One region of the Nocardioides sp. OK12 genome, then DNA from elsewhere that is predicted to be linked to it. Evidence: predicted binding sites of a transcription regulator. Region 1 holds the regulator's gene; each other region holds the start of a gene.

The links. The regulator LexA, encoded in region 1, represses DNA repair genes until DNA is damaged. The targets are predictions, from matches to a motif close to TCGAACANNTGTTCGA.
Region 2: the regulator LexA is predicted to act here: its motif matches at 2,310-2,325, upstream of ruvC (crossover junction endodeoxyribonuclease RuvC).
Region 3: the regulator LexA is predicted to act here: its motif matches at 2,108-2,123, upstream of OCU29_RS17745 (HNH endonuclease signature motif containing protein).
Region 4: the regulator LexA is predicted to act here: its motif matches at 3,199-3,214, upstream of OCU29_RS01235 (HNH endonuclease signature motif containing protein).

Annotation. Positions count from the first base shown of each region.
Region 1 is NZ_BNET01000002.1:539,395-544,355, reverse strand. Features, by position in the region: gene OCU29_RS06760 (hypothetical protein) at 75-479, shown strand; gene OCU29_RS06755 (methyltransferase domain-containing protein) at 403-1,230, opposite strand; gene OCU29_RS06750 (LysM peptidoglycan-binding domain-containing protein) at 1,416-1,787, opposite strand; gene lexA (transcriptional repressor LexA) at 2,123-2,857, shown strand; gene OCU29_RS06740 (alkaline phosphatase) at 2,959-4,710, shown strand; gene OCU29_RS06735 (alkaline phosphatase family protein) at 4,710-4,961, shown strand, end outside.
Region 2 is NZ_BNET01000007.1:105,298-110,258, reverse strand. Features, by position in the region: gene OCU29_RS17635 (hypothetical protein) at 1-771, opposite strand, end outside; gene pdxT (pyridoxal 5'-phosphate synthase glutaminase subunit PdxT) at 828-1,448, shown strand; gene OCU29_RS17625 (YebC/PmpR family DNA-binding transcriptional regulator) at 1,461-2,234, shown strand; gene ruvC (crossover junction endodeoxyribonuclease RuvC) at 2,350-2,907, shown strand; gene ruvA (Holliday junction branch migration protein RuvA) at 2,904-3,515, shown strand; gene ruvB (Holliday junction branch migration DNA helicase RuvB) at 3,570-4,601, shown strand; gene yajC (preprotein translocase subunit YajC) at 4,721-4,961, shown strand, end outside.
Region 3 is NZ_BNET01000007.1:125,081-130,041, forward strand. Features, by position in the region: tRNA gene OCU29_RS17725 (tRNA-Gly) at 57-129, shown strand; tRNA gene OCU29_RS17730 (tRNA-Cys) at 162-232, shown strand; tRNA gene OCU29_RS17735 (tRNA-Val) at 234-308, shown strand; gene OCU29_RS17740 (cupin domain-containing protein) at 431-763, shown strand; gene OCU29_RS17745 (HNH endonuclease signature motif containing protein) at 787-2,094, opposite strand; gene OCU29_RS17750 (hypothetical protein) at 2,495-3,028, shown strand; gene OCU29_RS17755 (hypothetical protein) at 3,032-3,334, opposite strand; gene OCU29_RS17760 (hypothetical protein) at 3,473-3,967, shown strand; gene OCU29_RS17765 (TrkA family potassium uptake protein) at 3,972-4,961, opposite strand, start outside.
Region 4 is NZ_BNET01000001.1:242,779-247,739, forward strand. Features, by position in the region: gene OCU29_RS01220 (M23 family metallopeptidase) at 1-317, shown strand, start outside; gene smpB (SsrA-binding protein SmpB) at 378-857, shown strand; gene OCU29_RS01230 (amidohydrolase family protein) at 850-1,755, shown strand; gene OCU29_RS01235 (HNH endonuclease signature motif containing protein) at 1,783-3,168, opposite strand; gene OCU29_RS01240 (nitroreductase/quinone reductase family protein) at 3,306-4,373, shown strand; RNA gene ssrA (transfer-messenger RNA) at 4,424-4,794, shown strand.

The DNA of each region.
Region 1 (4,961 bases):
AGGGGCTGCCGGATGCCGGCACCGGTATCGACACCCGGTCGCCGGGGCTGGGTGCGGTCGGACACAATGACGCTGTGAGCGGCGAGGCGGGCGGCCAGGTGGACGAGCAGGTGGCCGGCGCGCCGACTCCGGCTCCCGCCACCGCCGGCAAGCGGGCCGGTTCGCGCCGTGCGGCCCGCCCGGAGCGCTCGTTCCAGCCGCGGCTGCTCGGCCTGGCCCTGGCCGTCACCGCCGCGGTGGTCGCCTGGGGGTACCTGGTCTACGCCGCGATCGACTTTGGCACCCAGGCCCGCGGTGGGGAGTCGGCCGCCTGGTTCTTCCTGGCCCTCGCCTCCGTCGGGGCCGTGGCCTGCCTCTTCGTGGGCCTGATGCTCGTCGCGCGCCTGGGCCGGGCGCTCGGCCTCACCCGCGACCCCGCGGCCCCGGCTCCCCCACCGGGCGGGCGGCGACGAGCTGCCACAGCGCCCCGAGAGAGATGAACGGCTCCCGGTCGCACAGCGCGAGCTCGAGGCGCTCCAGCACCGCGTAGAAGTCGGGGTCGACCTTGAGGCCGTCGTCGGCGACGTAGTCGTTGGCGACCCGGGCGGCGTAGCGGCCCACCACCTCGAGCCCGGCCGCCACCAGCTGCTCCTCGACCTCGTCGCGGGCCACCGCCCGCGCGGTCGTGGTGAAGGTGGCCGACTCCATGTCGTCGCGGCCGAGCTCGTCGAGCGCCGCCTCCGGCCCTTCGCGCACCAGCCGCCCGATCACCCGCGCCGCGGGGTTCGGCGCCATCACCGAGACCCGGCCGCCCGGCCGCGCCGCCTGCGCCAGACGTCGTACGTCGGCCGCGCCGGTCTCGGCCGGGCGGTAGTGCAGCACGTTGTGGCACAGCACCAGGTCGAACCCGCCGCCGGCCCCGCTCAGGTCGTCGATCGAGCCCTCGAGGGTCACCACCCGCTCCCCCACCCGCGCGGACTCGGCGCGGCGGCGGGCCTCGGCGAGCCAGGAGGGCGCCGGGTCGAGGACCGTGACGTGGTGGCCGGCGACGGCCAGGCCCAGGGCGTCGCGGCCGTCGCCCCCGCCGACGTCGAGGACCCGCAGCGCCCGCGGCTGCCCGAGGTCGGCCTCCAGCGCCTCGACCTGGCGGCGCAGCGTCTCGCGCACCACCGCGAACCGCAGGCGGCCCCAGGGCGCCTCGCACCACGCCTGCCGCTGGGCCAGCCTGCTCTCGAAGACGTCGTCGCTCACCACGACAGCCTCCCGCACCGGACGCGGAAGACAGGGCCCGACACAGCGCGAGGGGCGGGCCCACTGCGGGCCCGCCCCTCGTCTTTCCCCTGGTTTCGCCGGCCGGGGTCGAGGCGACCGACGAAATCTGTGGGCGGCCGCAGGGGCCGCCGTGCCCGGACCGCAGCGCGGTCGCGGGCCGTTCCTCAGCCGGCCGGGACGACCAGGCGCTGGCCGGTGACCACCAGGCCACCGTCGAGGGAGTTCAGCTGCTGGATGCGCTCGATGACCTCGCGCACGTCGCCGGACTCGGCGCGCTCGGCGGCGATGGCCCACAGCGTGTCGCCGACGCCGACGGTGATCGTCTCGGTCGCCGGGGCGGTGCCGCTCTCGCTGGTGGCAACGGAGACGCCGGCCAGCACGACGCCCACCAGGGCGACGAGCAGCAGGCCCGCGGCCAGCACAGCGAGCCGGCCGCGGCGGGTCAGCCGCAGCGAGCCCGGCGTCGTACGGCGGGTGGCGCGGACGGCGCCGAGGCGGATCGGGGCCGGGGCGGCGGTGAGGGTCATGGTGCTCATCGGGACCTCCTGGGGAAGGGGGTGGTCGTCGTCGTGCTCGGTCAGGGAGATGTCTACGGACAGCCACCGACAGTCCCGGTCGAGATCCTGCTTCGACCAGGTGTTCGATCGAACACATGAGCGAGACTAGATCAGGTGTTCGAGCCGCGCAAGGGGTGCAGCGAACAATTGTTCGAGATCCCCGACGTCACTCCGGAGCAGCCCGTCGCCGCCTCCACGAGCGCGACACGCCCTTCGAACAGATGTTTGAAGTCGGGCCCGCGCGGCGATAGCGTGGGTCCACGACCCATCCGAGCGGACTCCCCGGCTCGGGCCTCGCGCACGAAAGGCACACGATGGCCACCAAGAACAGCGGCCCCCGCAAGCGCGGGGTCGCGGAGCTGCCCGACGGCCCTCCCGACGCGACCGGCCTGACGCCGCGCCAGATCAAGGTCCTCGCGTGCATCAAGGAGGCCATCGAGACCCGCGGCTACCCGCCGAGCATGCGCGAGATCGGCCAGGCCGTCGGCCTGACCAGCACCTCCAGCGTCTCCCACCAGCTCAAGGTGCTCGAGGAGAAGGGCTTCCTCAAGCGCGACCCCCACCGCCCGCGCGCCCTCGAGGTCTTCCTGCCCGAGCTGATGGCGCGCCGCAAGGCGATCTCCTCGGCCGACGACAGCTCGGTCGACGAGACCGACATCGGCAACACCATGCCGCAGGCCTCCTACGTGCCGGTCGTGGGCCGGATCGCCGCCGGTGGCCCGATCCTGGCCGAGGAGCGGGTCGAGGCCGTCTTCCCGCTGCCCCAGCAGCTGGTCGGCGACGGCCAGCTCTTCCTGCTCGAGGTCTCCGGCGACTCGATGATCGACGCCGCGATCTGCGACGGCGACTACGTGGTGATCCGCCAGGAGCAGACCGCCAGCAACGGCCAGATCGTCGCCGCCCTGATCGGCGAGGAGGCCACCGTCAAGACCTTCCAGCGCAAGGACGGCAAGGTCTGGCTGCTGCCCCACAACGACGCCTACGAGCCGATCGACGGCACCCACGCCTCGATCCTCGGGGTCGTCACCGCGGTGCTGCGCAGCCTCTGAGGCCCCGCACCCGCCCGTCGGGAGACCGAACCGACGGTGAACAGACGGTGCTCACACCGCCGTCCACGTCACGTGGACGGCGGTGTGTCGTTGGATGAGGCGTGACCCCACCACTGACCCCCACCACCGCCGCTGACGCCGTGCGCCCCGCCGACGCCGAGCGGGCCCGCCTCGCCGCCCTCGGACGCCGTACGGTCCTGGCCGCCAGTGCCGTCGGGGCCGGCGGCGCCGCCATCACCGGCGCCGGCGTGCTCGCGAGCCCGCACGCGGTCGCTGCGAAGGCCCGCCACGACGTCTTCGCCCACGGCGTGGCCTCCGGCGACCCGCTGCCGCGCGCGGTGCTGATCTGGACCCGGGTCACCCCCACCAGGGCCGCCACCCCCGGCTCGGGCAAGGGCCCGCGGGTGGGCGTGCGCTGGGAGGTCGCCACCGACCGCCGCTTCCGCAACGTCGTGCGCCGTGGCCGCTTCGTCACCAGCGCCGCGCGCGACCACACCGTCAAGCTCGACGTGACGGGCCTGCAGCCCGAGACCGTCTACCACTACCGCTTCACCGCGCGCGGCCAGCGCAGCCCGGTCGGCACCACCCGCACCGCCCCGGCCAAGCGCGCCACGCCCGACAACCTGCGCTTCGGCGTGGTGTCCTGCGCCAACCTGCAGGCCGGCTGGTTCAGCGCCTACCGGCTGCTCGCCGAGCGCGACGACCTGCACGCGGTGCTGCACCTGGGCGACTACCTCTACGAGTACGCACCCGGCCAGTACGGCATGGGCCAGGACAACGTCGACATCCGCCCGCACGACCCCGCGCGCGAGATGGTCTCGCTCTCCGACTACCGCCGCCGGCACGCGCAGTACAAGACCGACCCCGACCTGCAGGCCCTGCACGCCCGGTACGCCTGGATCGTGACCTGGGACGACCACGAGGTCACCAACGACCAGTGGAGGAAGAACGCCGAGAACCACGACGACTCCGAGGGCGACTACCTCAAGCGGCGCGCCCGCGCCCACCGCGCGTACGACGAGTGGATGCCGGTGCGTATGGACGGCACCGCCTCGCTGGGCGACGGCGCCCGGCTCTACCGCCGCCTGCGCTTCGGCGACCTGGCCGAGGTCAGCATGCTCGACCTGCGCACCTACCGGTCCCAGCAGGTCGCGACCCCGCTGGTGGACGCCGAGGTCAACGACCCGGCGCGCTCGATCACCGGCAACCGGCAGATGGAGTGGCTCAAGGACTCCCTGACCCGCGGCAACCACGCCCCGCAGTGGAAGGTCGTCGGCAACCCGGTGATGATCGCCCCGGTCACCTTCGCCGATCTGCCCAACGAGCTCGTCGACCCGGTCAACGACGTCACCGGGCTGCTGCCCCAGGACGGCTCGCCGTACAACGTCGACCAGTGGGACGGCTACACCGCCGACCGCCGCGAGGTCTTCCGCCACATCGACGACCACCAGGTCAAGGACGTGGTCTTCGTGACCGGCGACATCCACTCGGGGTGGGCCTGCGACCTGCCGATGGACACCTCGCTCTACCCGCTGCTCGGCGACTCGGTGGGCGTGGAGTTCGTGTGCTCCTCGGTGACCTCCAACAACCTCAAGGACATCACCGGCCAGCCGGCGCTGACGCCGCTGGTGGAGACCGCGATCAAGGCCAACAACCGCCACATCAAGTACCTGAACTTCGACGACCACGGCTTCTCGGTGCTCGACATCACCGCCGAGCGCACCCAGATGGACTGGTACGTCATCGGGGCCCGCGACGACCAGCAGACCACCGCCACCCACGACGCGTCGTTCCGCACCCTGGCCGGCACCGGCACGGTGCAGCGCGTGAGCACCCCCGTAGGAGACCGCTGATGTGCGACCCGACGAGCGGCCACTGCGACGCGGCCGGCCCCGCCCCCTTCGCCCGCGGCCTCGGTGAGATCCGCGCCGGTCGGCGCACGGTCCTGACCGCGGCGGCCTCGGGCCTGGCGTTCTCGACCGTGGCCGGGCTCGAGCCGGCGGCGCTCGCGGCGCGGGCCTCGACCCGCAAGCGGGCCTACGTGCTGGTCGTCGACGGCTGCCGGCCCGAGGAGATCGACAGCGGGCTGACGCCGAACCTGCTC
Region 2 (4,961 bases), on a different contig from region 1:
GGGGCAGTCCAGCTGTTCGCGGTCGGCGGCGCCCAGGGCGTCGTAGTCGCCGACCAGGTCGAGGACCCGGTCCCGGGCGTCGAGGTAGGCGCGGAAGTCGTACTGGTCCTGGGCCCACCACAGCTGCGGCTCGCCGCCGTTGTCGATGGTGTACTCGCCCGACGGCTCACCCATCTGCTCCACCACGGAAGCGCGGTCGGCGCCCACCTCGAGGTCGCACCACACCCGCACCCAGCGCTGCGGGGCGTCGGCGAGCGCCCCCTCGGTGGCCTCGACGCGTGACTCGGTGCTCAGCACCCGCCACTGCGCACGGTGGTAGACCAGCTGCGCCGTCTCCGACCCGCCCTCGAAGCGGGCGGCGACCGTCGCCTTCTCGCCCGTGTCCTGGGTGGTCTCGACCTCGACCGGGTCGACCTCGCGCAGCGGGTCCTCCCACAGCAGCGCGACGAACCCCGTGCACGGGTCACCGAGCTCGGCGCGGTCGAGCAGGATCGCCTCGTAGCGCAGCGCGATCGTCAGCTCCGGGTGGTGCCGCTCGCACGCCGCCTCGGCGTCCTGCGACTCGAGCGCGGCGAGCCAGGCCAGGTACGCCGCCTGCGGCTCGTCGGCGGCCTCGACCGCCGGCCCGGAGCCGGTCGGGCTGGTCGAGCTGGTCGAGGTGCTGCTCATGAGGCCACGTGGCTCGTCCTGGGACGAGGTGCCGTCGTCGCCGCAGGCGCCGGTGAGCAGTACCGCCACGGCGAGGACGCCGGTCAACCGGGAGCTGGGCATGGGTCCACTCTGCCACCGGCCCCGGACCGGTGGGGGAGGGTCCCTAGACTCCGCCCGTGCCCGCTGCGAACCCACCCACGATCGGCGTCCTGGCCCTCCAGGGCGACGTGCGCGAGCACGTCGCCGCCCTCGAGCTGCTCGGCTGCGCGACGCTGCGCGTACGCCGCCCCGAGGAGCTCGCGGCCTGCGACGCGCTGGTGCTGCCCGGGGGCGAGAGCACCACGATGGCGCGGCTGGCCCGCACCTTCGGGCTCATGGAGCCGCTGCGCGAGGCGGTCGCCGCCGGGCTGCCGGTGCTCGGCACCTGCGCCGGGATGATCCTGCTCGCCGACCGGGTCGACGACGGCGCGGAGGGCCAGGAGACCCTCGGCGGCATCGACATGACGGTGCGCCGCAACGCCTTCGGGCGCCAGGTCGCCTCCTTCGAGGGACCGGTCGAGATGGCCGGGCTCGACGAGCCGGTGCACGGCGTCTTCATCCGCGCCCCCTGGGTCGAGGAGGTCGGCCCCGGGGTCGAGGTGCTCGCCCGTGTCGACCACGGCGAGGCCGCAGGTAGGATCGTCGCGGTCCGTGAGGGCCACCTGATGGCGACGTCGTTCCACCCCGAGGTGGGGGGCGACTCCCGGGTCCACCAGCTGCTCGTGGACCTGGTGCGGCCACGCAGCAGAGCCGAGTAGACGGGAAGACGCATGTCTGGACACTCCAAGTGGGCGACCACCAAGCACAAGAAGGCGATCGTCGACGCCAAGCGCGGCAAGATGTTCGCCAAGCTCGTCAAGAACGTCGAGGTCGCGGCCCGGATGGGTGGCGGTGACCCCACCGGCAACCCCACGCTCTACGACGCGATCCAGAAGGCCAAGAAGTCCTCGGTCCCCAACGACAACATCGACCGCGCGGTCAAGCGCGGCTCCGGCGCCGAGACCGGCGGCGCCGACTACCAGACGATCATGTACGAGGGCTACGGCCCCAGCGGCGTCGCGATGCTCATCGAGTGCCTCACCGACAACAAGAACCGGGCCGCCATGGAGGTCCGCACCGCGATGACCCGCAACGGCGGCTCGCTGGCCGACCCGGGCTCGGTCTCGTTCCTCTTCCACCGCAAGGGCGTCGTCGTGGTGGCCAAGGACCAGGAGGGCCGCACCGTCGCCGAGGACGACCTGCTCGAGGCCACCCTCGACGCCGGCGCCGAGGACGTCAACGACCTGGGGGAGTCCTTCGAGGTCGTCTCCGAGGCCACCGACCTGGTCGCCGTGCGCACCGCCCTGCAGGCCGCCGGCATCGACTACGACTCCGCCGAGGCGCAGTTCGTGCCCGACATGCAGGTGGCGCTCGACAAGGACGGCGCCGCCAAGATGTTCCGCCTCGTCGACGTCCTCGAGGACCTCGACGACGTGCAGAACCTCTACGCCAACTTCGACGTCCCCGACGTCGTGATGGCCGAGCTCGAGGACTCCGAGGACTGAGCACCCGGCCGAAGGCCGCGCGCCCCCGCGTGTCGTACGACGAGCGGCCGGGCCGGTCGCGTACCGTCGAGCCGTGCGAACAGACGTTCGACGGAGAGGTGGACCGATGCGCGTGCTGGGGATCGACCCCGGGCTGACCCGCTGCGGGATGGGCGTGGTCGACGGCTCGGTCGGGCGTCCGCTGAGCCTGGTCGACGTCAACGTGCTGCGCACCAGCAGCGACCTGCCGGTGGCCCAGCGGCTGGTGACCATCGAGAAGGGTGTCGAGGCCTGGATCGAGGAGCACCGGCCCGACGCGGTGGCCGTCGAGCGGGTCTTCGCCCGCTCCGACGTCTCGACCGTGATGGGCACCGCCCAGGCCAGCGGCATCGCCATGGTGGTCGCCGCACGCCGGGGGCTGCCGATCGCGCTGCACACCCCCAGCGAGGTCAAGGCCGCCGTCTCCGGCAGCGGCCGGGCCACCAAGCAGCAGGTGGGGGCGATGGTGACCCGCATCCTGCGCCTCGACGCCCCGCCCAAGCCCGCCGACGCTGCCGATGCGCTGGCGCTGGCCATCACCCACATCTGGCGCGGCGGCGCCCAGGCCCGCCTCGAGCAGGCCGTGGCCCGCCAGACCCGAGCCGTCCCTGCCCGCGCCGTCCCCGCCCGCGCCGTCCCCAGGAGGACCCCGTGATCGCCTACGTCCGAGGCCCCGTGGCCGCGGTGACCCTCAACAGCGCCGTGCTCGAGGTCGGCGGCGTCGGCCTCGAGCTGATGTGCACCCCCGGCACCCTGGCCACGCTCTCGCCCAAGATCGGCACCGGCCAGCAGGCCACCCTGCCGACCTCGATGGTGGTGCGCGAGGAGTCGCTGACCCTCTTCGGCTTCCTCGACGACGACGAGAAGGCCTGCTTCGAGCTGCTGCAGACCGCTTCCGGGGTGGGGCCCAAGCTGGCGCAGGCGATGCTCGCGGTGCTCGCTCCCGACGACCTGCGCCGCGCCGTGGGCTCCGAGGACGTCAAGACCCTGACCCGGGTGCCCGGCATCGGCCAGAAGGGCGCCCAGCGGATCATCCTCGAGCTCAAGGACCGCCTCGGGGCGCCGGTCGACACTCGCGGGACCGCGGCCCCGGCGGCCAGCGCCGAGCCCTGGCGCGACCAGGTCCACCAGGGCCTCGTCGGCCTCGGCTGGTCGGCCAAGGACGCCGACCGCGCGGTCGACGACGTGGCACCCGAGGCGGGGGAGAGCCCCGACGTCGCGACCCTGCTGCGCTCGGCCCTGCGCATGCTCTCGAAGGCCTGATCGGTCGTGCACGAGGACCCCTACGACGAGTACGCCGCCGCCGAGGAGAGCCACCTGCGCTCCCTGACCGTGGCCGAGGCCGACGGCGACGAGCGGGCCGTCGAGGCGGCGCTGCGGCCCCGCACCCTCGACGAGGTCGTGGGTCAGCAGCGGGTGCGCGACCAGCTCGGCCTGGTGCTCGAGGCCGCCCGGATGCGCGAGCGCGCCCCCGACCACGTGCTGCTCTCGGGCCCTCCGGGCCTGGGCAAGACGACGCTGGCGATGATCATCGCCCACGAGATGAGCGTCCCGCTGCGGTTGACCAGCGGCCCGGCGATCACCCACGCCGGCGACCTGGCGGCGATCCTGTCGGGGCTCAACGAGGGGGACGTGCTCTTCATCGACGAGATCCACCGGATGTCGCGGCCGGCCGAGGAGATGCTCTACATGGCGATGGAGGACTTCCGGGTCGACGTCGTCATCGGCAAGGGACCCGGGGCCACGGCGATCCCGCTGGAGATCCCGCCCTTCACCCTGGTCGGCGCCACCACCCGTGCCGGCCTGCTGCCCGGGCCGCTGCGCGACCGCTTCGGGTTCACCGCCCAGCTGGAGTTCTACGAGCCCCGGGACCTCGACACGATCGTGCACCGCTCGGCCGGGCTCCTCGGTGTCGACCTGACCGCCGAGGGCTCCGCCGAGATCGCCTCCCGCTCTCGCGGCACTCCGCGCATCGCCAACAGGCTGCTGCGCCGGGTGCGCGACTACGCCCAGGTGCGTGCCGACGGCGTCGTGACCCTCGGGGTCGCCGAGGCCGCGCTCGACCTGTACGAGGTCGACGCGCTGGGCCTCGACCGTCTCGACCGTGGTGTCATCGACGTGCTGTGCCGACGCTTCAGCGGCGGGCCCGTCGGTGTCTCCACCCTCGCGGTCGCCGTGGGCGAGGAGCGCGAGACCGTCGAGGAGGTCGCCGAGCCCTTCCTGGTGCGCATCGGCTTCCTGGCCCGTACGCCGCGTGGCCGGGTGGCCACCCCGGCCGCCTGGACCCACCTGGGCCTGGCCCCGCCGGCGGGCGGCGAGGAGACCCTCTTCGGCTCCGACGCCGACTGAGCGGCACCCGGCAGGGCGGCGATGCCGTGGGCCACACCCCCGCGGCTACACTTTCGCGCGGCCGTCCCCGGGCCCGAGCCCGGCGGTCACCCCTGTCGTCGTACGTGGAGAGGTCCTTCGTGGAGGCCATCGCCCCCTTCCTGCCCCTGCTGGGCATCGCGTTCGTGTTCTGGCTGCTGATCATCCGTCCGCAGTCACGGCGCAACCGCGAGCTCATCTCGATGCAGCAGTCCATCGCCGTGGGTGACGAGGTCATGCTGACCTCGGGCATCCAGGGCACCGTGCGCGGCCTCGCCGACGACACCTTCGAGCTCGAGGTCAGCCCCGGCGTGGTGCTGCGCGTCGCGCGTGGCGCCGTCG
Region 3 (4,961 bases), on a different contig from region 1:
TCCTGGGGGTTGGGCTAATGTTCCTGTCGCAGCCCGGGGGAAACCCCAGGCGGCAAGCGGACGTAGCTCAGTTGGTAGAGCGCAACCTTGCCAAGGTTGAGGTCGCGAGTTCGAGCCTCGTCGTCCGCTCGGAGAGGTCTCTCTCTTGGTTAGACCTCCGTGGTGGAGTGGCCGAGAGGCGAGGCAACGGACTGCAAATCCGTCTACACGGGTTCAAATCCCGTCTCCACCTCGGGCGATTGGCGCAGCGGTAGCGCGCTTCCTTGACACGGAAGAGGTCACTGGTTCAAACCCAGTATCGCCCACCAGTTCCACACAGAGGCCGGTCTCCTTCGGGATGCCGGCCTTCTGCTTTTCCTGGACCTTGGTCCTGCGCTCGCGTGTCCTCCGACCCGAGCCTCCCGGGGCAAGGTCGTCCGAGACTGGTGGCATGGAAGCCGTCTCCCTCGTCCGACTGGGCCACGAGCACCTCAGCAGAGCCGCCGGCGCGACCGCCGGACGCAGCAGCGTCACCGTCCACGGCGGTCAGGGCTATGCCCTGCACCAGACCCTCATCGCCCTCGCGGCCGGGCACGGGCTCGACGAGCACCGCCACACCGGAGAGGCCACCCTCCAGGTCGTGCACGGCACCGTCGACCTGGTGACCTCCGATGACACGGTGCGGCTGCGCACCGGCGACCACGCCGTCGTCCCTGCTGCGGCGCACAGCGTCGCCGCCAGCGAGGACAGCGTCGTGCTGCTGACGACCACCGCCGGGCACTGAGACACCCCTACCACCGGCAGCGGTCAGCGGGTCTCGAGCTCGAGGGTGCCTTGGCGGGTGACGGCGTAGGTGTGGCCGTGCTGGTCGTGCCAGAGGTAGTCGCCGTGGTGGGTGCGGTGGTAGGTCCAATGGCCGTGGGTCTTGTTGCGGTGGTGGTGCCTGCACAGGGGTGCCAGGTTGGCTGGGTGGGTCTGGCCGGGTGGTCCGCCTTCGTCCATGGGGATGTAGGCGGTGATGTGGTCGAGGTCGCAGCGGGTGGCGGGGGTGTCGCAGAAGGGGTGCACGCAGTGGGTGTCGCGGCGGGTGACCAGGTCGCGCATCCACCGGGGCGGGTCGTGGGCGTCGATGGCGTCGGTGCGGGCCATGTCGAGGACCGGCAGCACGGTGACCGAGGCCCCGGCCAGCCAGTCGCGGATCGTGGCGAGGGTGGCGGGGCCCAGCCCGAGCACCCGCCCCACGCCCGGACCCACGAGGGGTTCGGTGAGGTCGTCGGTGGTGAGGTCGATGGCCAGCCGTACCCGGGGGCGGGGTGCGCCGAGGCCGTCGAGGACCTCGGCCAGCGCCTGGATCTGGCGTACGCCGAGGTCGCGCTGACTGTCGGGGTCTACTGCGGGGTCTGCGGGTGGGGCGATGGTGTCGGTGACCAGGTCGTGCAGGCGCTGCAGGGTGGGGGTGTCACCGGTGATCGCGAGCCAGGAGGTGCCGGCCCACTGGCGGCCCTCACCGGCGCGGTGGTGGCGCAGCGTGATGCCCCACTCGTGGACCCGGGCGTGCTCCTCGGCGTCGGTGAGGGTCTCGGGGTCGTACAGGGCGGCCGCCTCGGCGACCGCGCGGTCGATGCGGGTGGGGCCCACGGAGTCCACGAGGGGTGCCAGGACCGCATCGACGTGCGCGGCGGCCTCGACCGAGAGGCCCTGGGTGGCCTTCGCGACCCGTCGGGCGCGCCACAGCGCGACCTCGAGGGACTCCACCCGGGCGTGGATCCTGGGCAGCCGGTGCCGCAGCTCGAGCGCCTCGCCCATCAGCGAGGTGGTCGCGGCCGGTGACATCCGCATCACCGCCGCCAACGGCTCGGCGGTGAACTCCGCCACCGCCGGGACCCCCTCGCCACCGATCCAGGCATCGCAGTCCCAGACCCGGTCCTGCTCGCCCCACGAGAGCCGCTGGGTGTCGTCGAGGGCGGGGTGCAGGTCGCACCAGCGCAGCACCAGCCGCAACCGGCGGCGCTCGGCGCGACGTACCTCGACCTCGGCCTCGCGGGCCACCTCGAGCAGCCGGTCAGCGTCGAGGTCGTCGACCTCGCAGAGCTGCTCGCGGCTGGGCTGCGTCATGACCCGATTTTACTCGAACGTGCGTTCGAAGGCAATGGTTTCTCCCCAGCGGCAAGGCACTCACGCCGACACCTGACTGCCACTGGAGACCCACGGGGTGGGGCGTCGGCCCCGGTGCACGCCGGCGAGCGGCAAGGCCGTCTGGACAGCTCCCTGGATTTTGCCGTCGAGGTGGAGAACTCCCTGCGCGGGACGGCACCGACCGGTGAGGATCGGTGCCGACGCCGCCACCACAGTCCCCCCTGGTGGTAGCGGTCCGAGGCGCTCACCCGGCCGTCTCCGGCGCGTCCCCGCCGGAGACGGGTCAGCGCTCGTGGCCCGTCGGCCATCGAGGCCGACACAGCTGCACCGCGCCAGTCACATGCGTCACTTGAGTCACACCACGCACTACATTGCGGGGATGCCCAGGTCCACCGCGCTCCGCACCACCCTCGCCACCACCGCCGCCGCGGTGGCGCTCAGCCTCGCGCCGGCAGCACCGACCGCGTCCGCGGCACCCGCCCCGGCACTCCCGGGGGCCGCGACGGCCACCTCGATGGCGACCTCGATGGCACCCGTCCGCGCCAAGGCGCGGCACGACCGCGGCTGGGCCGAGCTGACGACGTACCGGCGCGCGATCCTCGAGGGCTGCCGACCGCCGCGCGACGGCGCGTTCCGTCGTCTCGTGCTGCGCCTGCGCAACGCCCACGACAAGCGGCTGCGGCGCGCCGAGGTCACCTTCAAGGACCGGGCCTACTCGCTGCCCTGGAGCGGCGACAGCCGCACCCCGTGGGTGCGCGCCGGCCGAGCCGCCCCGCTCGCGCACGTCTCGACCACCGGCCGACTGGTCACCCAGCGCTTCCGGGTCCGCCTGCGCACCCGCCACGACGTCAGCCCCGCGCGCTCGCTGCGCTGGAGCGACGTGCCGACGTGCCGGCGCGGTCGGCGCCACTGAGGCTCACAACGGGGTGAGGCTCGAGCCCGGGAGCCACTCCTGCACCAGGCCCCACGAGCCCGGCCGCACCCGGGCCGCGTAGACGACCAGGCCCTGCCAGCCGTCGGGGCTCTGCCGCCACTCCAGCAGCAGCCCGGGCCGCTTCTCGCCCTCCTCGTCGAGCGGGTCGCCCACCCAGCAGTGCCGCGCCGGGCAGGGCGAGGTCGGCGTACGCCGCGCGGGGGCGGCCGCGGGAGCGGCGCGGTCGCTGCGTCGGCGCTCCCCGAGCGGCACCCCGCTCCCCCGCTTGCTCATCCCGCCGGCCATCCCCCGATCCTCCCACAAGATCGAACGTGCGTTCGACCCTCGGGGCGGTCCGTGGACCGCGCGACCGGTCCGATACCGTCGGTGCCGTCCTGCCCCGAGCCGACCGAGCCGACAGACCCGATCAGCGGAGGAACACCCGTGCCGAGCACACCCCACCCGACCCGTGCGGTCACCTGGCTGGCCCCCGTCGCGGTGGCGCTGCTGGTCGCGGCCGTGCTGGTCGTGCCGAGCCTGGCGACCTCCGACGACGCCCCCGACGACCGCACCCGGGAGATCGACCGGGTCGCCGCCGGCGGCAAGAGCTGGTCGACGATGAAGACCTACAAGCGCGCCAAGCTCCAGGCCTGCCGACCGGCGACGGCCGAGGGCTACTCCCACCTGCTGGTGCGGATGAACAACAAGCACCGCACCTCCGAGCGCCGCGTGGAGGTCTGGGTCAAGGACGCCTCGACCGCTCCCTTCTGGACGGCGGCGGCGCACAGCGGCTGGGCCGCGGCCGGCAAGCGCAAGGTGTTCGCCCGCTTCAGCAGCACCGGTGACCTGGCCAAGCAGAAGGTGCGGGTCAAGATGCGCACCCACCACGGCTCCAAGCGGTTCACCTACTTCTCCTGGGACCGCGTCCCCACCTGCTGAGGCCTCACTCCGCGTCGGTGGCGGCGTCCTCGTTGTGGGTGCCCGGGCGCGGTGCCCACGGCAGCTCCTTGGCCGGGCGCACGACGATCAGGCGGTCGCCGCGGGCCAGCTGGCTGACCACCGGGTCGAAGTAGCGGTAGACCTTCTCGTCGCGCACGACCGAGATCACCTGGTCTGGCAGCGACTGCGGCTGGCGACCGACCTCGCTGACGAGCAGCTCACGCTCGGCCACCTCGAGCCCGTCGCCGTAGCTGAGCAGGTCCTCCATCACGGTGCCGAGCGTCGGGGAGACGCTGGAGAGGCCCAGCAGGCGCCCCACCGCGTCGGAGGAGGTGATCACCGAGTCGGCACCGGACTGTCGCATCAGCGGGGAGTTCTCGTGCTCGCGGACCGCGGTGACGATGTAGGCGTCGGGGTTGAGCTGGCGCACCGTCAAGGTGGCCAGCACGTTGGAGTCGTCCCGGTCGGTGGTGATGATGACCTGCTCGGCGTCGGCGACGCCGGCGCGGCGCAGCACCCCGCGGCGCGTGGCGTCGCCCGAGACGACGGCGAGCCCGTCGGCGTGCGCGTCCTGCATCGCCACCTCGCTGGGGTCGACGACGACGATCGCCTCGCGCTGCAGACCGTTGTTGAGCAGGGTCTGCACCGCGCTGCGGCCCTTGGTGCCGTAGCCGATGACGACGACGTGGTGGTCCATCTTGTTCCTCCAACGGGCGACGCGGAACATCTCGCGGCCCTGCGATGCCAGCACCTCGATGGTCGTGCCGATCAGCAGGACCAGGAAGGCGATGCGGGCGGGGGTGATGACGAAGGCGTTGATCAGCCTCGCCGAGTCGGTGACCGGCGAGATGTCGCCGTAGCCGGTCGTGCTCAGGGTGACGGTCGTGTAGTAGATCGCGTCGATCAGGCTGATGCCGGGGTCGGGACCGGTGCCGTCGCGGTAGCCCTTGCGGTCGAGGTAGACCAGCAGGACGGTGCCCACGAGGATGGCGAG
Region 4 (4,961 bases), on a different contig from region 1:
GCGGCATGCACGACGGCACCGACTTCGGCGTGACGTGCGGGCAGCCGATGGCCGCCTCCGGCACGGGCACGGTGATCGCGAAGTACTACTCGTCGGTCTACGGCAACCGGCTCTTCCTCAACCTCGGCCAGGTCAACGGACGCTCGCTGACCGTGGTCTACAACCACGCGCGCAGCTACCGCTTCAACGTCGGTGACCGGGTCTCGCGCGGCGCCACGATCGGGTACGCCGGCAACACCGGCTGGTCGACCGGCTGCCACCTGCACTACACGGTGCTGGTCGGCGGCAACCCGGTCGACCCGATGAACTGGCTCTGACGAGCGGCTCGTCGGTGGTCCCGCCGCAACCGCGTTGACCTGACCTGGGAGAATGGACGGATGGCCAGGGAGCAGGGACAGAAGATGGTGGCGCAGAACAAGAAGGCGCGCCACGACTACGCCATCGAGGACACCTTCGAGGCGGGCCTGGTGCTGCAGGGCACCGAGGTGAAGTCGCTGCGGATGGGCCGCGCCAGCCTCGTCGACGGCTTCGTCGACATCGACCGCAACGAGGCGTGGCTGCACGGGGTGCACATCCCGGAGTACTCCCAGGGCACCTGGACCAACCACGCCGCACGCCGCAAGCGCAAGCTGCTGCTGAACCGGGTCGAGATCGACAAGATCGAGCGCCGGGTCAGCGAGAAGGGCCTGACGGTCATCCCGCTGGCGCTGTACTTCGTCAACGGCCGCGCCAAGGTCGAGATCGGCCTGGCGAAGGGCAAGAAGCACTGGGACAAGCGCCAGTCGATCGCCGAGCGCACTGCCAAGCGCGAGGTCGAGCAGGCCGTGGGGCGCCGCCTCAAGGGCATGCGTGACTGAGGCCGACCAGCAGGAGGTGACCTGGGCCCAGGAGGTCGGCGACGTCACCGCCTTCTGGGAGCGGCTCGGCCTGCCCGGGCTGCTCGACGTGCACACCCACTTCCTGCCCGAGCGGATCCAGCGCCGGGTGTGGGCCCAGTTCGACGAGGCCGGGCCCAAGATCGGTCGGCCCTGGCCGATCCGCTACCGCGGCACCACCCAGGAGCGGGTCGAGCAGCTGCGCGCGCTCGGCGTACGCCGCTTCTCGTCGCTGCCCTACGCCCACCGGCCCGGCATCGCCGGCTACCTCAACGAGTGGGGGGCCGAGTTCAAGCTGCTGGCGCCGGAGTCGCTGTGGTCGGCGACGTTCTACCCCGAGCCGGAGGCCGGCGCCTACGTCTCGGCGGCCCTCGAGGCCGGGGTGGAGATCTTCAAGGTGCACGTGCAGGTGGGCGAGTTCGACCTCGACGACCCGCTGCTCGACCCGGTCTGGGGGCTGCTGGCCGAGGCCGGCACCCCGGTCGTGGTGCACGCCGGGCACGCGCCGGTCGGCAACGACTTCACCGGCCCCGCGCCGATGGCGCGGGTGCTGGCCGCGCACCCGCGGTTGTGCCTGGTGGTCGCGCACCTCGGCGCGCCGGACTACCTGGACTTCATGTCGTTCGCCGACACCTACGACCGGGTGCACCTCGACACGACGATGACCTTCACCGACTTCTGGACGACCACCTACCCCGACGGGATGCTGGAGCGGCTCGCCGACCTCGGTGACCGGATCCTGCTCGGCACCGACTTCCCAACGATCCCGTACCCCTACGCCCACCAGCTCGAGGGCCTCGAGCGGCTCGGGCTGGGCGACGACTGGCTGCGCGCGGTCTGCTGGCACAACGCGGCCGCGCTGCTGGGCCTGCCGGAGTAGCTGGTCGGGCTGGTCGGGCAGGTCGGCTCAGTGCCGGGCGGTCCGGCGTGCCTTCAGCTCCCAGCCTCGGAGTGGGTGCTGGGTGAGGTGCCACCTGGGGTCGTGGGCTCGGTGGTGGTGCCAGGAACAGAGGGGGATGCCGTTGTCGAGGTCGGTGTCGCCGCGGTGGGCCCAGGGGAGGAGATGGTGGATCTCGGTCCAGGCGAAGGGTCTCTCGCAGGTGCCGATGGCGCAGGTGTCGTGGACGAGCGCCAGGGCTTTTCGTTGGTGGTGGGTGTGGAGCCGTTTGGTGCGGCCGAGGTCGAGTGGAACTGATCGGGAGTTGAGGACGGCGGGGACGAGGCCTGCTTCGCAGGCGAGTCGCCGGAGGTCGCCGGCGGCGACCCGGGTGCCGGTGTCGAGCTTGGCGGTGCCGGTCTCGTGGGGTCCGTGCCAGTCGGGCCAGGTGGCGGGGTCGAGGTCGCCGGTGGCGGCGAGGTCGCGGGTGAGGTCTTCGGCGGTCATGGTGACCAGGAGTGTGAGGGCGTTGGCGCCGTTCCAGCCGTCGGTGGGCAGGTGCTCGATGAGCTCGCACAGGGCATTGCCTGCGACCTCCCAGCCCGACAGGCCGTGGTCCGGCCCGGTGGGGGCGGACTCGTCGTAGCCGGAGATGTTCTCGCCGTCGGGGCCGGTGCGCGCCTTGTTGAGGCGGCGGGGTGCCGAGAGGGTCTCGATGGCGGTGCGCAGCAGGGAGCCGTGGAGCTCGGGGAGGGTGAACTTGCCGGAGTAGGTGCCGTCGCCGTTGTCGTGCAGCGCGAGGTAGGTCTCGTGCTTCGCGCGCCGGGACTCGCGGCCGAGCATGATCGCCTCGTGCTTGTCGGCCAGGTCGCGGTCGACGACGTCGAGCATCCGCCGGGCCGCCTGGCGGAGCCGCTTGGCGTTCATCGGGCGCCCCGAGCGGGTGCCGACCCCGGTGGCTTTGTTGACCAGCACCTCCTCAGCGGCGGCGAGCTGCTCGGGGGTGGTCTCGAGCGGTGCCTGCTCAGCGGCGCGGACGACCACCCGGACCTGGTCGGCGCGCAGCTGGCCGGCGGCGTACGCCTCGCGCGTGTGGTGGTACTTCGTCTTGAGCAGCTCGGCCAGGTGCAGGCCGCCCGCGTTGACCTCGCGAGTGGTGCCGGTGAGGGCGGCCGCCCAGGCATCGGTGCCCGTGGCCGCGTCATCGGCGGCGACCTGGCGTCGTTCGGCCTCGGCGAGGACCTTGAGGCGCAGCGACTCGGCCTGCGACTCGACGACGGCCAGCGTCTCGAGCAGGTGACCCAGCTCCTCGCGGGCCACGTGCTCGAGGGCGATGGCGTGCGCCTCGCCCAGGGCAGCGCTCGCGCCGGCCACCGCGGGGGCCGCGGTGGGGATCGGGAGCGCCGTCAACGTCATGCCTCCATGATCCCAGAGCGAGGGCGTCATGGGAACACCAGTTCGAAGATCTGTGGAGAACTTCTCGGGGTCCTGTGGCGGTGCGCTCGGGACCTTCGTCGCTGCCCTCTCGCGCGTGCGCGCGCTGGACTGTTGGCATGAGGACGCAGACCGCTGACCTCCGGCCGAGACCCACGTCGCGCTCGGCGGACCGGCCCGGTCTGGGCGTCTGGGTGGCCGCGCTGTCGCTGGCCGAGGCGGTCGGCCTGGCCGCCGCGGCCGGGGCCTCGCGCCTGGTGGGGTCGTGGTCGGCGGAGCCGGGGGTGCGAGGCAGTGTCGGGCTCGGCCTGCTGCTCGTGGTCGGTGCCGGTCTCGTCGAGGGGCTGGCTCTCGGGTCGGCGCAGGCGTGGAACCTCGGGCGCTGGCTCCCGCGGTTGCGGCGGGCGCGGTTCGTCGCGGCCACCGTCCTGGTGGCCGGCCTGGGCTGGGCGGCGGGGGCTGCCCCAGCGGTGCTGGGCCAGGAGGCGGGGGAGGCCGTCGGCGGCGCGCCGCCGGTGTTGCTGCTGCTCGCGGCGGTCGGCGTCGGGCTGGTGCTCGGACCTCTGCTCGGGCTGGCCCAGGCGTCGGCGCTGCGGCCGGCGGTGGGCCACCCCGGCGCCTGGGTGCTGGCCAGTGCGCTGGCCTGGCCGCCGGTGATGGTGGCGATCTTCGCTGGGGCCTCGCTGCCTGGGCAGGACTGGTCGCCGGCGGAGGTCGTCGGCGCTGGGGCTGCGACCGGAGCCGTCGCGGGCGGCCTGCTCGGCCTGGCGACGTACTGGGCACTGGGGTCGATGACCGCCGTCCCGCTGTGGGACCGGGTGCTGCTGCGCCTGCTCGGCTCCTCGTGGGGCTGGCTCGACGGTGACCTGGTGGGGGTCGAGGTGCGGGGTCGGCGGACCGGGCGGACCCACCGGGTGCCGGTGCGCTACGCCGTCGACCTCGAGGGCGCGCTCGTCGTCGTGCCCCGCGACGGCACGAGCTGGTGGCGCAACGTGCACCGGCCCACCACGGCGGTCGAGGTGCTGTGGCAGGGCGAGTGGCTCCCGGCGTACGCCGAGCCGCTGGTGCCCGGCCACCCCGACCACGAGGAGGCCTGGGCGACGTACTCGCTGCGCTGGCCGCGCGCGCACCTGCCTGCGAACGGGGTCGTGCTGCGGGTGCGGGGGTCGGGCGGGAATGCTGCGTGACCTCGGGTGGTTGGGTCAGGTAGCCTGTGCGTGCAGGTGAAAACTCAAGAGGGGCTGATCGGTTTCGACTTGGGACGTTAGTTCCTGGAGAAGCGGGTCGAGAAGCCAGCGCCATCTCGTAAACGATCGCTGGAAACCAATAACTGCCAACACCAATCGCAGTTCCTTCGCTCTCGCTGCCTGAGCAGTGATCGAAGCGTCAGACCGGGCACCTGTCTCCGTCCCGGAACCTGGCGTCGACTAGGAGACTCGCTGATCAACTGCAGTCAGAGTGGTTGATCGGGACTCAAATCTGACTGAGCCCGTCGGTGACGTGTCTGTTGCGAGCACCGGGGCTGAGAAAACGACATCACAGACTGCACCCGGAGAAGACCAGGTTCGACGCTCGAGGACGCGGGTTCGATTCCCGCCAGCTCCACTGACTGACTGACACGCGGGCGTGTTCCCGAAAGGATGACGCGCTTGTTCCCGAAAGCCTCTTGAGAGAAGTGCCCGGAGCCCCGCAGGGGTTCCGGGCACTTATTCGTTGCCGTTCAGGGCGCGGTTGTCCCTGCGTTGCCCGCGTTTCGCGAGCCGACGGCCCGGGCT